3 regions of the Exiguobacterium sp. s133 genome follow, and region 1 is predicted to be linked to each of the others. Evidence: riboswitches for the same ligand, from Rfam matches in the RefSeq annotation. Region 1 holds a riboswitch; each other region holds the start of a gene.
What was found. A riboswitch is a leader RNA that binds a small molecule or an ion and turns the genes downstream of it on or off. The one in region 1 is predicted to bind S-adenosylmethionine.
Positions count from the first base shown of each region.

Region 2: another riboswitch for S-adenosylmethionine. It lies ahead of KNP96_RS12905 (alpha/beta hydrolase); the one in region 1 lies ahead of metK (methionine adenosyltransferase).
Region 3: another riboswitch for S-adenosylmethionine. It lies ahead of KNP96_RS04090 (methionine ABC transporter ATP-binding protein); the one in region 1 lies ahead of metK (methionine adenosyltransferase).

Region 1 is NZ_JACSMK010000002.1:58,371-62,919, forward strand. It holds gene mnmM (tRNA 5-(aminomethyl)-2-thiouridylate-methyltransferase MnmM) at 1-466, shown strand, start outside; gene KNP96_RS02870 (alpha/beta fold hydrolase) at 505-1,209, opposite strand; gene KNP96_RS02875 (GNAT family N-acetyltransferase) at 1,287-1,775, opposite strand; gene metK (methionine adenosyltransferase) at 1,917-3,125, opposite strand; SAM riboswitch class I at 3,255-3,381, opposite strand; gene pckA (phosphoenolpyruvate carboxykinase (ATP)) at 3,614-4,549, shown strand, end outside.
Region 2 is NZ_JACSMK010000010.1:63,705-68,253, forward strand. It holds gene KNP96_RS12895 (DedA family protein) at 1-508, opposite strand, end outside; gene KNP96_RS12900 (thymidine kinase) at 691-1,308, shown strand; gene KNP96_RS12905 (alpha/beta hydrolase) at 1,492-2,250, opposite strand; SAM riboswitch class I at 2,311-2,413, opposite strand; SAM riboswitch class I at 2,629-2,733, shown strand; FMN riboswitch at 2,886-3,030, shown strand; gene ribD (bifunctional diaminohydroxyphosphoribosylaminopyrimidine deaminase/5-amino-6-(5-phosphoribosylamino)uracil reductase RibD) at 3,189-4,235, shown strand; gene ribE (riboflavin synthase) at 4,220-4,549, shown strand, end outside.
Region 3 is NZ_JACSMK010000002.1:302,723-307,271, reverse strand. It holds gene KNP96_RS04100 (MetQ/NlpA family ABC transporter substrate-binding protein) at 115-930, opposite strand; gene KNP96_RS04095 (methionine ABC transporter permease) at 964-1,629, opposite strand; gene KNP96_RS04090 (methionine ABC transporter ATP-binding protein) at 1,619-2,632, opposite strand; SAM riboswitch class I at 2,716-2,822, opposite strand; gene KNP96_RS04085 (aminotransferase class I/II-fold pyridoxal phosphate-dependent enzyme) at 2,885-4,072, opposite strand; gene KNP96_RS04080 (alpha-glucosidase) at 4,239-4,549, shown strand, end outside.

The sequences.
Region 1 (4,549 bases):
CGGACCAGACGGTCGTGTCATCGCCTTCGATGTACAAGAACAAGCGATTGAAGAAACGAAACGTCGTCTAGAAACCGCTCACGTCAAAGAGTGGGTCGATCTTTACCACGAAAGTCATATTCATGTTGGCGCACGCCTCGTTAATGAAGCCCGTCCGATTCGAGCGGGCGTTTTCAATCTTGGTTATTTACCAGGAAGTGACAAGTCCGTCACGACGACCGGTGAAGATACGTTAGAAGCGCTAGGTGCTTTGTTACCCGTCCTCGTACCCGGCGGTTTAATCGTCCTCGTCATCTATCATGGACATGTAGAAGGAAGACGTGAACGGGATGCTGTTCTCGATTATGTCGAAAGTCTTTCGCAGCAAGACTACGCCGTCTTACAGTATCGTTTTCTCAATCAACAAAACAATCCACCTTTCATCATCGCCATCGAAAAAAAATTAAAAAAGCAAACACTCGATTAATAGCAAAAGACGCTGTCAGCACGACAGCGTCTTTTTTGTCATTCCTCAACCATCTTCAAAAAAAGCAATAATTTTTCAGCGAACCGCGTATTGAGACGTTCAAAGCTGAAATGCGGAAATCCATGGAGCCGTTGAAGATAGATTTGATCGCCACCCATTTTCCGGCAAATCTCTAACGTATATTTTACGTCCGCGAATTGATCGTCCGGTGCATAAAAACAAGCGAGGTTGACTCGCGGTAGTTTCTTCCGCTCTTCATCATGTAAGACGATTTCTTCTTCAATCTCCCGGTACTGTGCATATGTCAACTCACCGAGACGTGCCGTATCTTCACTATTTTGACCAAACGGCAACATCCCGAGTGGCGCATCCGGTCGAAAACGATCGAATGCACTTGCAAATACTTGTTTGACGCCACCGAGTTGTTTTGAATTATGCCAATCAAATAACGGCGAAATATACGACAAACTCGCAATCGGCAATTCATATTCCTGCAGTAGCCGGTTGACGACGAGTGCGCCCATGCTGCAGGCGATGATATGAATCGGTAACTTTCGTTTTCCGGCTTCTCGTAAAGCATCCTTCAGCAGTTGTTGATGTTCCTCAAGCGATATCCGGCGCGGAGCATCTACACGTAACACTTCATAATCCTTTTCAAGGACTCGAATTAACGCATCGCTCGGCGTCGCTCGCAGTTGAAGGGGATAGACAAGTACGATAATTCCTGTTGCTTGATCTTCCACAAACTCACCTCTTCATACAAGTATCTCTGTATTATAACGTTTACATCTTGATGTCAAAACCATCTTAAGTTGGATTTTCATTCATATATACGCTTTAAGCGTGTCACAGGTTCCACTTGACCGAAAATTTCTTCAGTCGTTTCACTTTCTTCTTTAAAACCGAAAGAGACTAGAAACTGGCGCGCTTTATAATTTCTTGATTCAACGTAGACTTCAATTGGGGAAGCACCTTGGTGTTCAAGTTCACGAATCAACTTTCGCCCAATCCCATTTTGTTGATATTTCGGTAGTACGTACAAGCGAACGATTTCCCACGTGCCGTCAACATCGATTGCATGGATGAAACCGACGATTTCTTCCTCGATAATGGCGACATTGAAATATTCTCCCCGCGCTTCCTCCGCCGTCCGAATTGCTCGAACGACTTCTTCTTGCGGATACGCCTCTTGTACGAAATGGGCTTTCGAGCTTTCCGAGTAAATCTCTTCATACGTATCCATCCAAGAGGTGATGGCAATATCATGAATGCGTGCCGCATCAGTAGGAATTGCTTCGCGTATCTCCATATCGGACTCCCCCTTTTTTCCGTTTACCGGTACATGTTCTTTTACCCTGTTCTAGAAAAATCATTCGTTTCCCTCCAAAATTCGAGACAAACAAAAAAAGTTCAGAAACAAACTCGTGCGAGTCTGCTTCTGAACTGAAAATTAAGCGAATCGTTTCGCTTGTTCTTCAAGAATTGCTGCTTTATCAGTTTGCTCCCATGGTAATTCGATATCTGTACGACCGAAATGACCATAAGCTGCTGTCTGACGATAAATCGGACGGCGAAGATCAAGCATCTTGATGATCCCTGCTGGGCGAAGATCGAAATTTTCGGCAACGAGTTCGACGAGTTGTGCTTCTGGAAGTTTACCTGTTCCAAACGTATCAACTGCAATCGATACTGGGTGCGCGACACCAATCGCATACGCAAGTTGAACTTCTGCTTTATCTGCAAGACCAGAAGCTACGAGGTTTTTCGCGACGTAACGTGCTGCATATGCTGCAGAACGGTCAACTTTTGTTGGATCTTTACCAGAGAATGCGCCGCCGCCATGACGTGCATAGCCACCATACGTATCAACGATGATTTTACGTCCAGTTAATCCTGCATCACCTTGTGGTCCACCGATGACGAAGCGACCTGTCGGGTTAATGAAGAACTTTGTTTCCGCATCGATGTATTCTGATGGAATCACAGGTGCGATGACATGCTCTTTCAGGTCTGCTTGGATTTGCTCAAGCGTCACTTCTTCTGCATGTTGTGTTGAGATGACGATTGTATCGACACGAACCGGTTCGTTGTTCTCATTGTATTCTACAGTTACTTGCGTCTTACCATCCGGACGGAGGTAGTCAAGTTGTCCAGTTTTACGGACTTCTGCGAGACGACGAGCAAGTTTGTGTGAAAGTGAGATCGGAAGTGGCATCAATTCAGGCGTTTCTTTCGTTGCATAACCGAACATGAGACCTTGGTCCCCTGCACCGATTGCATCGATTTCTTCATCTGACATGTTACCTTCGCGTGCTTCAAGCGCTTGGTCAACACCGAGAGCGATATCTGCTGATTGCTCATCGATTGAAGTCAATACAGCACAAGTGTCTGCATCGAAACCATATTTAGCGCGTGTATAGCCAATCTCACGAATTGTTTCGCGAACGACTTTCGGGATATCGACATAAGTCGATGTCGTGATTTCACCTGCGACGAGGACAAGTCCTGTCGTGACAGATGTTTCAGCAGCGACACGAGCATTCGGATCGGCTGCGAGGATTGCATCTAAGATAGAATCCGAGATTTGGTCACAGATTTTATCCGGGTGACCTTCAGTAACTGACTCCGACGTAAATAGTCGGCGATTAAGGTTTGTCATGTTTGACCCTCCCAAAAAAGAATTTGACGGTGTACTCATTTCCCCTAGTTGAGTGGGACGGTAAAATGAAAAAAAACCTCTCCATGTCCAAAAAATGGTCAGGGAAAGGTTGTGCGTTCTTCCTTTACCCTCTTATCGTTCGAAGTGTTTACTTCGCTTCAGGAGAGCACCTTTTCCTTCATTAATAGAATTCTTAATGTAGGACGGTTGCCGGGTTTCTTCGGGCCTTGTTCCCTCCACCTGCTCAGAATAAGAGTATCCGTTACGAATTACATGATATAAAGTTGTGACCACTCTGTCAAGCTACGTTTTAATTTCTAGTCGAAACTTTCCCGAAGAGATGTTAAACTGTTAATGCTGAAAGCGTTTCCAAATAAATAGAAATCAGCGCTAAAAAAGGATTGCTCATCCTTTAGTATGTCATATATAATAAATGTGTCATACTAAATGTCAGAGCTAAACCAACGTAGGGGAAAGGTGGGGTCAGGATGCCGATGACGGTCCTGAATATCGAAGAGCTACTCAAGAAGGAGCATGTGTTCAAACAACTATCTGTTGCTGAGCTAGTCGAACATGCAATTCGTAACGAAGAAGGGGTTCTTGCTGAAAATGGCGCTCTGTCTGTAGAAACGGGGAAATTTACAGGTCGTTCACCTAAAGACAAGTTCATTGTTCGCGATCAGTCATGCGAGTCACATATCGATTGGGGCCATGTCAATCAACCGATGGAAGCAGACAACTTCGAGCAACTTTTACAAAAAGTTCTTCGCTACATGAATGAAGCAGATCAGCTCTACTACACAGAAGCTGCTGCTGGTGCAGACACTCATTTTACCCTTCCGGTTCGGATCGTGACACAATATGCTTGGCATAATTTGTTTGCAAAACAACTATTTTTGCGTGAATATCCGACAGAAGCTGCTTTTGAGCCTTTCACGGTTATTTATGCGCCTCACTTCAAAGCAGATCCGAAAGTCGATGGAACGAATTCCGAAACGTTCATCGCCATGTCATTCGAACATCGGATTGTCTTAATCGGTGGAACAGAATATGCGGGCGAAATCAAAAAATCGATTTTCTCTGTCATGAACTACCTTTTACCTCAACGAGACGTCTTATCGATGCATTGCTCGGCTAACGTCGGTCATGAGGGTGACGTCGCCTTATTCTTCGGATTATCCGGTACTGGTAAGACCACACTGTCTGCTGACGACAGTCGTCAATTGATTGGTGACGATGAGCACGGGTGGTCCAACGACGGCGTCTTCAATATCGAAGGTGGCTGTTACGCAAAAACGGTCAACCTATCGCGTGAAAAAGAACCACAAATCTTTGATGCGATTCGGTTTGGCACTGTCCTTGAAAACGTCGTCCTCGATGATGCACGAATTCCTGACTATGATGATACGTCAAAAACGGAAAAC
Region 2 (4,549 bases), on a different contig from region 1:
GACGACTGAAGGAAAAATGTCGGCCGAGGAAAAAACCTGCGCCGAGAAAGACACTAATCCAAATCAAAGCCCCGGTATACGCATAGACGGCGAAAACCCGAAACGGCATCTTCGAAACACCGGCAAAAAAAGCGGACAGTTGGCGAAGGCCAGGTATGTAGTAACCGATAATCAAGACCGACTTGCCGTAACGAAGAAAGCCGGCTTCTGCCGTGACAATGTGTTTTTCAGAAATGCGAAACTTCGGTCCGATTCGATGAAGCAACGGCATTCCGAGTTTCAGACCAAGCAGGTAGCTGATCGTCATCCCGATACAGCTTCCGGCGTAAGCGGCGAGAATCGTTCCGATTAAGGGTAAATTGCCTTGATGCATCCAAAAACCGGACATGATCAGTAACGTTTCATCCGGAACAGGAAGCCCGATGATCCCCCCGGCTAGAAGGATCGCAAGTCCGAATGAACCATATTGATGAAGCACTTCATGTAATATGTGATGGATCGGGAACACCTTCCTTCATAAATTCTTCTTCTATAGTGTACAGGAAATGAGGACTGGTTAAAACGACAAGGTGGGGAATCATGGGAATGAACGGATGGATTTTTGATTTCGAGAAGTCAACTCTTTTCCTTATATTCGATTCGGGCTATACTCGTTAAAGTGACTAATTTTAGAGGACGGTGTCTGCAATGATGCATGTAATAAATCAGTATGGTTGGATTGAAGTGATTTGCGGAAGTATGTTCTCTGGTAAGTCGGAAGAATTGATTCGACGCGTTCGCCGGGCTCAGTACGGGAAGTTGCCGGTCCAAGTGTTTAAACCGGCAATCGACGACCGTTATCATGAAGAACATGTCGTCTCGCACGTCGGCAACTCTGTCATCGCGGTACCGATGGCGACGAGCCGTGACGTGTACGCGGCAGTCGCACAAGAGACACAAGTGGTCGCGATTGACGAAGTTCAGTTCTTTGATGATGAAATCGTCGATGTCATCGAGGCCCTCGCGCAGGACGGAAAACGTGTCATCTGTGCCGGACTCGATCAAGACTTCCGGGCGGAACCATTCGGTAAGATGCCGGAACTTCTCGCACGGGCAGAGTTCGTCACGAAACTGCAGGCGATCTGCCTGTCGTGCGGTGACCCGGCATCGCGGACGCAACGTTTAATCGACGGTCGACCTGCCAACTACAATGATCCAATCATTTTAGTCGGCGCGTCAGAGTCGTATGAGCCGCGTTGCCGCCACTGCCATGAAGTGCCGGGGAAATCGCAAGCCCTGCAACAATGGAAGAAACAGCAACAGAACTGATGAAGTAAACGAAGGACTGATTCATCAGTCAGGACCACATCAATCAAATGGCCGATACTCCCATCGTTTCAAGGGAGCATCGGCCATTTTTTTTGCGCATTCATATTGTTCTGGACGGCTTAGTCGATGCTTGAAACACGCATCGAAACAGTCTTCATCCCTTGCTTTTGCGCAGGAAAGACATCAACCGGTGTGGGTCAAACGACTATATTGGTGTACAAAGTGTGTTGCCTCGCGGACAATCGTTTCTTGATCATAATCGAGGGTCGCGACATGATAGGAGTCAAGCAGGCAATAGCTCCGTTTGTCCGTCGAACCGATGACTTGATAAAGGTAATCCGAACTTTCAGGCGGGACGACATGGTCTTCGGCAGAATATAAAATAAGTGTTGGAATCTCGATGGCTGGTAAGAGTGGACGTGTCTGGTCAATCAAGGTCAAAAGTTCCGATGCGCAGACGACAGGGACTTGGTCATAGATGATTTCAAACGCTTCACGTTTAATGTCTGGGGTACTTTCTTTTAAGTAGCGTGGACAGTCTTCAAAAGATAATGCTTCATAGGCAGGAATCGCTAACGCTGCATTGATCGTAATCAATCCGTCAGCAGGTAATCCTTCCGCGACGAGTGCAAGGGCAAGTGTCGCACCCATCGATTGTCCGGCGATGAAAATGGACGAACAATGATTGGTTAAGACGTCGAACCCTTGGCGGAGGCTTTGTTTCCAATCTTCAGCAGTCGACGCTTCGAAATCACGGATGCTCGTCCCGTGTCCGTCGAGACGCGGGGCATACACGGTAAACCCTTGGGCGGCAAACTGCTCTCCGACAGTACGGACGCTTTGAGGGGTTGCGTTAAAACCGTGAGACAGTAAAATACCGATTGGACCTCGTTCAATCAAAAAAGCTTCTGCGCCAAACAGGACGGGTGATGATGAATTCATAAAGGGTTCCTCCTTCTATTAAAAAACTCGTAGTGCTTTAGGCGCACTACGAGATTCTCGTAAGTATCATCCAAAGCATCGGCTTTGCTGGTCGGAGCACCTTGCATGTTGCAGGTTGCCGTGGGTTCGTAGAGCCAGATCTCTCGCCCACTCTTGATATATCGTATAGGAATTGTCGGAATAATCATTGTGAAGAGGATAGCATTGATTGAAATACGTTGTCAAGACGTCAAAAAGAAGTCGAAATTGATAAACTGGGTAATTTGGTTTAATTTTGAAAATATGGTTGACTTGAGAAAGGAATCCCCGTAGTGTAAGCATTAGATTCACGACATAAGAACGACTTGAAACATCACACATATGAACTTCATACCGTAGCACTTATCGAGAGAGGTGGAGGGACTGGCCCTACGAAACCTCGGCAACAGACTTCTTACGTCGTACTGTGCCAATTCCGTCAGACGTTTGTCTGAAAGATGAGCGGAGCGGATTCTGCCTTAGTGCAGATGGAAGGATCCTTTTCTTTTAAGAGAAGGGTCCTTTTTTTGATGTTTTCCTAAAAAAAGAGAATGAAATACAATTCATTTTGTATTTTAGAATGACCTGTGCTAGTCTTGAGCTGTATAACTCAATAACCAGTTCTTCGGGGTAGGGTGAAAATCCCAACCGGCGGTGATGCGATTGATAAATCGATGAGCCCGCGACCTGCAGTGTACGCACTGTGGCTGACTTGGTGAGACTCCAGGGCCGACGGTAAAGTCCGGATGGGAGAAGGACGAAACAATGCGCTTGCTGCCATTTTCTGAAAAAATGTTTTCAGGGAAAGGTCTGTTTCTGTATGTGTAAAAACAGAAACGCGAGACGCTTATTTCGTCAATCCTTCAATCACGACGCCCCTTTTACAGGAGGCGTCTTTTTTATTGAAAGGAGCGGAAAAAATGGAAACATTCATGAGTTATGCGATGCAACTAGCACACATGTTAAACGGTCAAACGAGCCCGAATCCGAGTGTCGGCTGCGTCATCGTCAAACAGGGGCGGATTGTTGGTTTTGGGGCCCACCGTTATGCGGGAGGACCCCATGCCGAAGTCGAAGCGCTCCTCATGGCAGGTGAAGCAGCACGCGGAGCCGATCTCTACGTGACACTCGAACCGTGCAATCATCACGGCAAAACACCGCCGTGTACGGAAGCAATCCTCGAAGCAGGAATCAATCGTGTTTTTATCGCGACAGAGGACCGCCACGCGCTCGTCGCAGGAAGCGGTATCACACGTCTCCGTCAGGCGGGGATTGACGTCGAAGTCGGTCTACTAAAAGACGAGGCAGTGGCACTGTATGAACCATTTTGGACGGCGATTGAACGAAAACGTCCGCATGTCACAGTGAAAGTCGCCCAAACGATGAACGGGACGATTGCGACGGGTGAACAACGCTTTATCACTTCGGAAGCGGCACGTGCTGACGGACGGCAGTTACGCGGGATACACGACGCGATTCTCGTCGGAAGCGACACGGTGATCATCGATGACCCGGCACTGACGTTGCGCAGTTCGACCGGCATCGAACCGGTCCGTGTCATTGTCGATCGCCGCGGGCGCCTGACTGAAACATTCCAAGTCTTAAACGATGGCTTGAATCCGACGTACTGGCTGACGGAACAGCCACGAACAAGCGAACGGGCGAACGTGACGGTTTTCGTCGGGACGTATGCGACACCGGACCAAATCCTCGAACTTTTATATGAACAAGGTATTCGCAGTCTGTTGATTGAAGGCGGTCCCACGATTCAATCCGCATTTTTAGAAGCGGATCTCGTGGATACGATCGAACTCTATCAGGCACCGTCCCTCTTCAGTGGGACCAAGTCTCTGACGACGGAACAGGACATCGAAGACCGTTTTGATTTAGTGAAAATGAACCAAATCGGACAAGACGTCCATCTCCAGTATGTACGAAAGGAGAGGATGACATGTTTACCGGATTGATTGAAGAACTCGGCACAATAAAACGGAAAGTCCCCCGTCCGAACGGGCTGGCGCTCGAAATTGAAGCGACAGCAGTGCTTGATGGAACAAAGATTGGCGACAGCATTGCCGTTGATGGGATTTGTTTGACGGTGACGGCGATGACGAAGAGCGGATTCACGGCCGATGCCGTCCATGAGACGATCCGAGCGACGTCGCTGCAGACGTTACGGGTCGGAGCAGCCGTTCAACTCGAACGCGCGATGCCGGCGAATGGACGGTTCGGCGGTCACTTCGTCAGCGGTCATATCGACGGAACGGCTCGGTTTCTCAGC
Region 3 (4,549 bases), 240 kb from region 1:
CCGGACGGCCCACCCCTGTTATTGAAAGGAGGTGGAGCCGTCCGGTTTTTTATGGCGTTTATTCTTTTGAGAAGTGGCGAGAATAAGGTCTTTCCGTAAAAGTGACACTTCTGCTCAATTCGCCCAGTCTGGTTTGCTGAATCCTTTGAATGATTTTTCGATCACTTCATTAAAATCATCCGATTTGACGACAGCGGTTAAGTCTTTGGCCAGTTGTTTGTCTTCGTCACTTGTCTTAACAGCGACTAAGTTGCGGTACTGCTCGTTCATCGTCTCGAGTGCGAGTGCATCGAGTAAGTCGAACTTCGCAGCAAGTGCGAAATTTCCGGGAACGGCTGAAATATCGACACTTTCGACAGCGCGTGGAAGCTGAGCGGCTTCAAGCGGTTTGATGACGAGTTTCTTTGGATTTTTGATGATGTCCTTTTCTGAGACGGTCAGTGGATCGGTATCTGCTTTTAGTTCAATCCAACCTTGATCCGCTAACAGGTTCAAAGCACGTGCCTGGTTCGTCGGATCGTTCGGTGTCGCGACTTCAGCGCCTTCTTTGACATCGTCCAACGTTTTATAGGACTTGCTGTATAATCCCATCGGTGCGGTTGGGACAGTGATCAGCCCTGTGAGGTCGAGATTTTTTTCTTTCGCAAACGTTTTTAAATAAATCGAATGCTGGAACAGGTTGGCATCGATATCACCGCTCCCGAGGGCAAGGTTCGGTTGAATGTAATCACTGAATTCGACGATTTCGACTTTATAGCCTTTCTTTTCGAGTCCCGGTTGAATCGCTTCTTTGACCATATCGCTATACGGACCACTCGTCGCCCCGATTTTGATGGACTTCGTTTCTTCATTTGCACTGCTGTCACCGCATCCGGCTAAGATGCTTGCTCCTAATAATCCTGTTGCTAAAAAGGCATAGCGTTTTTTCATCGTAATCTCTCCCTTGCGTTCTCTATTTGTAAGTTATCGTTTATCGGCGACACGTGCGAACCGGTTGCCGAGTGCCTGAATGACTTGAATGATGACGACAAGCACGACGATCGTCATGATCATGACGACGTTATCGTACCGGTAATAACCGAACCGGATCGCGAGGTCACCAATTCCGCCGCCACCGACGATCCCTGCCATCGCTGAGAATCCGATCAGGCTGATCAAGGTCAACGTCAAGCCTTGAATGATTCCGGGCAATGCTTCCGGAAGGAGAACACTGATAATGATGCGAAGCGGTTTCGCCCCGCACGCTTCTGCTGCTTCAATCAAGCCGGGTGGAATCTCACGGAGTGAGGTTTCGACGAGTCGGGCGAGAAACGGAATCGCGGCGACGCTCAAACTGACCGAGGCGGCAGCGGGACCGATTGTCGTCTTCGTGATGAGTTGCGTCAATGGAATCAAAGCAACGAGTAGGATGATGAATGGTAACGAGCGGACGATGTTGATGGCGAAGTCCAACGTCGTTCGAATGAAAACATTTTGGAAAAAGAGTCCGCGGTCGGTGATGAATAATAAAATCCCGAGTGGAATTCCGATGATGATGGCGAAGGCGAGTGAAATGCCGACCATGAAGGCCGTCTCTCCGAGTGCTTTCGTTAAGTCGGGAAGCATTGTCGTAAACCGGTCAAGCGACATCTTGAATCACCTCGATTGCGTGCAACTGTCCCTCGAGCCAGGTTAAGGCACGATTCACATGCAGTGTCGGTCCCGTCAAACTGACGATTAAGACGCCAAACGCGACGTCCTGAATGTAGTCGACCTTCCCATGCAGGATGCTGACTGCGATATCGAATTGTTTGATGGCTTCAGATAAGGTACTCTCACCTGTTTTTTCACCCGTGAACTGAAGTCGAATGACTTTGCCGGGTGTCGTCCGTAAAATTCGTTCCGGCAACTCGATTTGGAGTGCCGTATCGACGTAATGTTTTGTGACCGGATGTTCGGCTTGACTAAATATGGCGTAAGTCGAAGCGACTTCGACGACTTCACCGTGCGCCATGACGGCAACGCGGTGACAAATTTGTTTGACGACATCGATTTCGTGGGTGATGAGGATGATCGTCAAACCGAGCCGGGCGTTCAAATCTTTCAGTAAATCGAGAATCTGGAGCGTCGTCACCGGATCGAGCGCTGATGTCGCTTCGTCACAGAGTAAGATGTTTGGATTGTTGGCGAGCGCTCGTGCGATGCCGACGCGTTGTTTTTGTCCACCACTGAGTTGGCTCGGATAGTTCGTCTCGAATCCTTCGAGTCCGACGAGTGCCGTTAATTCTTGAATCCGTTTCGGGAACTCACGCCGTTTGACACCGGCAGCCTTTAAGGCGAACGCGATATTGTCGGCAACCGTGCGGGACTGAATCAGTTGAAAGTGTTGAAAGATCATACCGACCCGGAGACGGAGTTTGCGGAGAGACGTTTTGGAGACACGTGATAGATTGGCTCCGTCTACTATGACCGTACCGCTCGTCGGTGTCTCGAGTCCGTTAATCAACCGTAAGAGTGTACTTTTTCCGGCGCCGGATTCACCGATGATGCCGAAGATTTCCCCTTGTTCAATCGTTAAGTTGACATCGTTTAATGCAAAAATCGGTGTGCGGTCACGGACAAATTGTTTTGTGATGTGTGCGAACTCAATCATGATGTTTCCCTCCCTATACAAAAAAATCGCTTTTTTCCAGTTAGAGAGCAACCAGAAAAAAGCGACGAATTGTAGAATTTCGTAACTTATCTCTCAGAACAAAAGAAGTTCTGTAGGATGTGGCACCGTTCCATTACTGGTGGTTGCCGGACGTCGTTGGGCCTAATCCCTCGGTCGCTCTCGATAAGTAGCTATGCTGTTGGGATTTACTTTAACGGAAATGATTCCCATCTGTCAAACGTTTTTTCAGAATTATTCGGCAACGGCGGTTTGGAAGAGCTGAAGGGTCCCGATTCGTTTGACAGCCTCGACGAGTCGGTCGACATCGGCAATCAGACTGATCCGGACGTAACCTTCACCGTATGTACCAAAGAAATGACCCGGTGTCACGGCGACGTGCGCTTCGTCGAGCAGGTGATCGGTGAAGCTTTGTGACGTGAAGCCGGACGGAACAGGGAGCCAGACGAAGAACGAACCACCCGGAACCGGTCCTGCCCAGCCGATTTCGTTTAATGCACCGAACAACGCATCGCGTCGCGTCTCATACAAGGCGCTCAGTTCACGGACACATGTCTGATCGCTTGAAAGTGCGACCGTCGCTGCATGCTGGATCGGTGTGAAGGCACTGACGTAAAGGTGTTCCTGGTATGTTTCGATGCTCGCGATGACGGATGGATTACCGATCGCAAAGGCGATCCGAAAGCCGGACATGTTGAATCGTTTTGAGAGCGAAAACAGTTCGATTCCGACGTCTTTTGCCCCTTCCGTCTGGAGGAAACTACGTGTCGGACCATCGAAGCTGATCCCGCCGTACGCTAAATCGTGGACGACACAAATGTCGTTTTCATCAGCGAATGCGACCGTCTGTTCAAAGGCTTTCGCTGTCGCCGTCGCACCGGTCGGATTACTCGGGTAGTTGAGGAACAACATCCGGGCCCGTTCGACGTCGAGCGAATCGAGGAGGTCATAGTCAGGCAAAAAGCTATTTTCAGCGAGAAGCGGAAGCGTGATTGGATACGCACCGGCAAGTGCTGCGCCCGACAAGTAATCCGGGTAACCGGGATCCGGGACGATGACTCCTTCACCGGGATTGACGATCGTCTGCGGAAGGGCGACGATGCCGGCCTTGCTTCCGAGTAAAATCGCGACTTCTGTCGCCGGATCAATCGACACGCCAAATTCTGATTCATAAAAATTAGCGACGGCCTGCTTTAAGAAATCATGTCCGCGAAACGGGGGGTACTGGAGATTACTTGCATCATCGATGGCTTGTTTTAAAGCATCGAGAATATGTACGGGTGTCGTTTGGTCCGGCGTTCCTTGACCAAGCGTGATGACGTCGTGTCCTGCGGCTTTGACGGAACCGATCCGTTGGGCAAGTTCTGCGAAGACGGGATCGGGCAAGCGATCGATGGCGATCGATGGGGCGAAATGTTTCATCTCTGTTCCTCCTTCGGGTATTGTCGTCAAGAATAGCGAATTTTCAGTCAAAATGAAAGAGGTTTTTTAAAATCCCTTAAAAATTAGAAGAACATTCCAATTTCAGACGATGTTCTTGATACACTAGACAAGTAATCGATTGACTACTAGACGGGAGATGGAAAAGATGAATCGGACCTGGTGGAAAGAAGCCGTCGTTTATCAAGTGTACTGGCGGAGTTTTAACGACTCGAATGGAGACGGGATGGGGGACTTGCGGGGCGTGATCGAAAAGCTCGACTACATCGCCTCACTCGGGGTGGGTGTCATTTGGCTTAACCCCTGTTATACATCACCTGATATCGACAACGGTTACGACATCGCTGACTATTACGGCATCATGGAGAAAGCCGGCACGATGGCAGATTTGGACCAGCTGATTGAATCGGCGCATGCGCGCGGCTTAAAAATCATTCTCGATCTTGTCGTCAATCACAC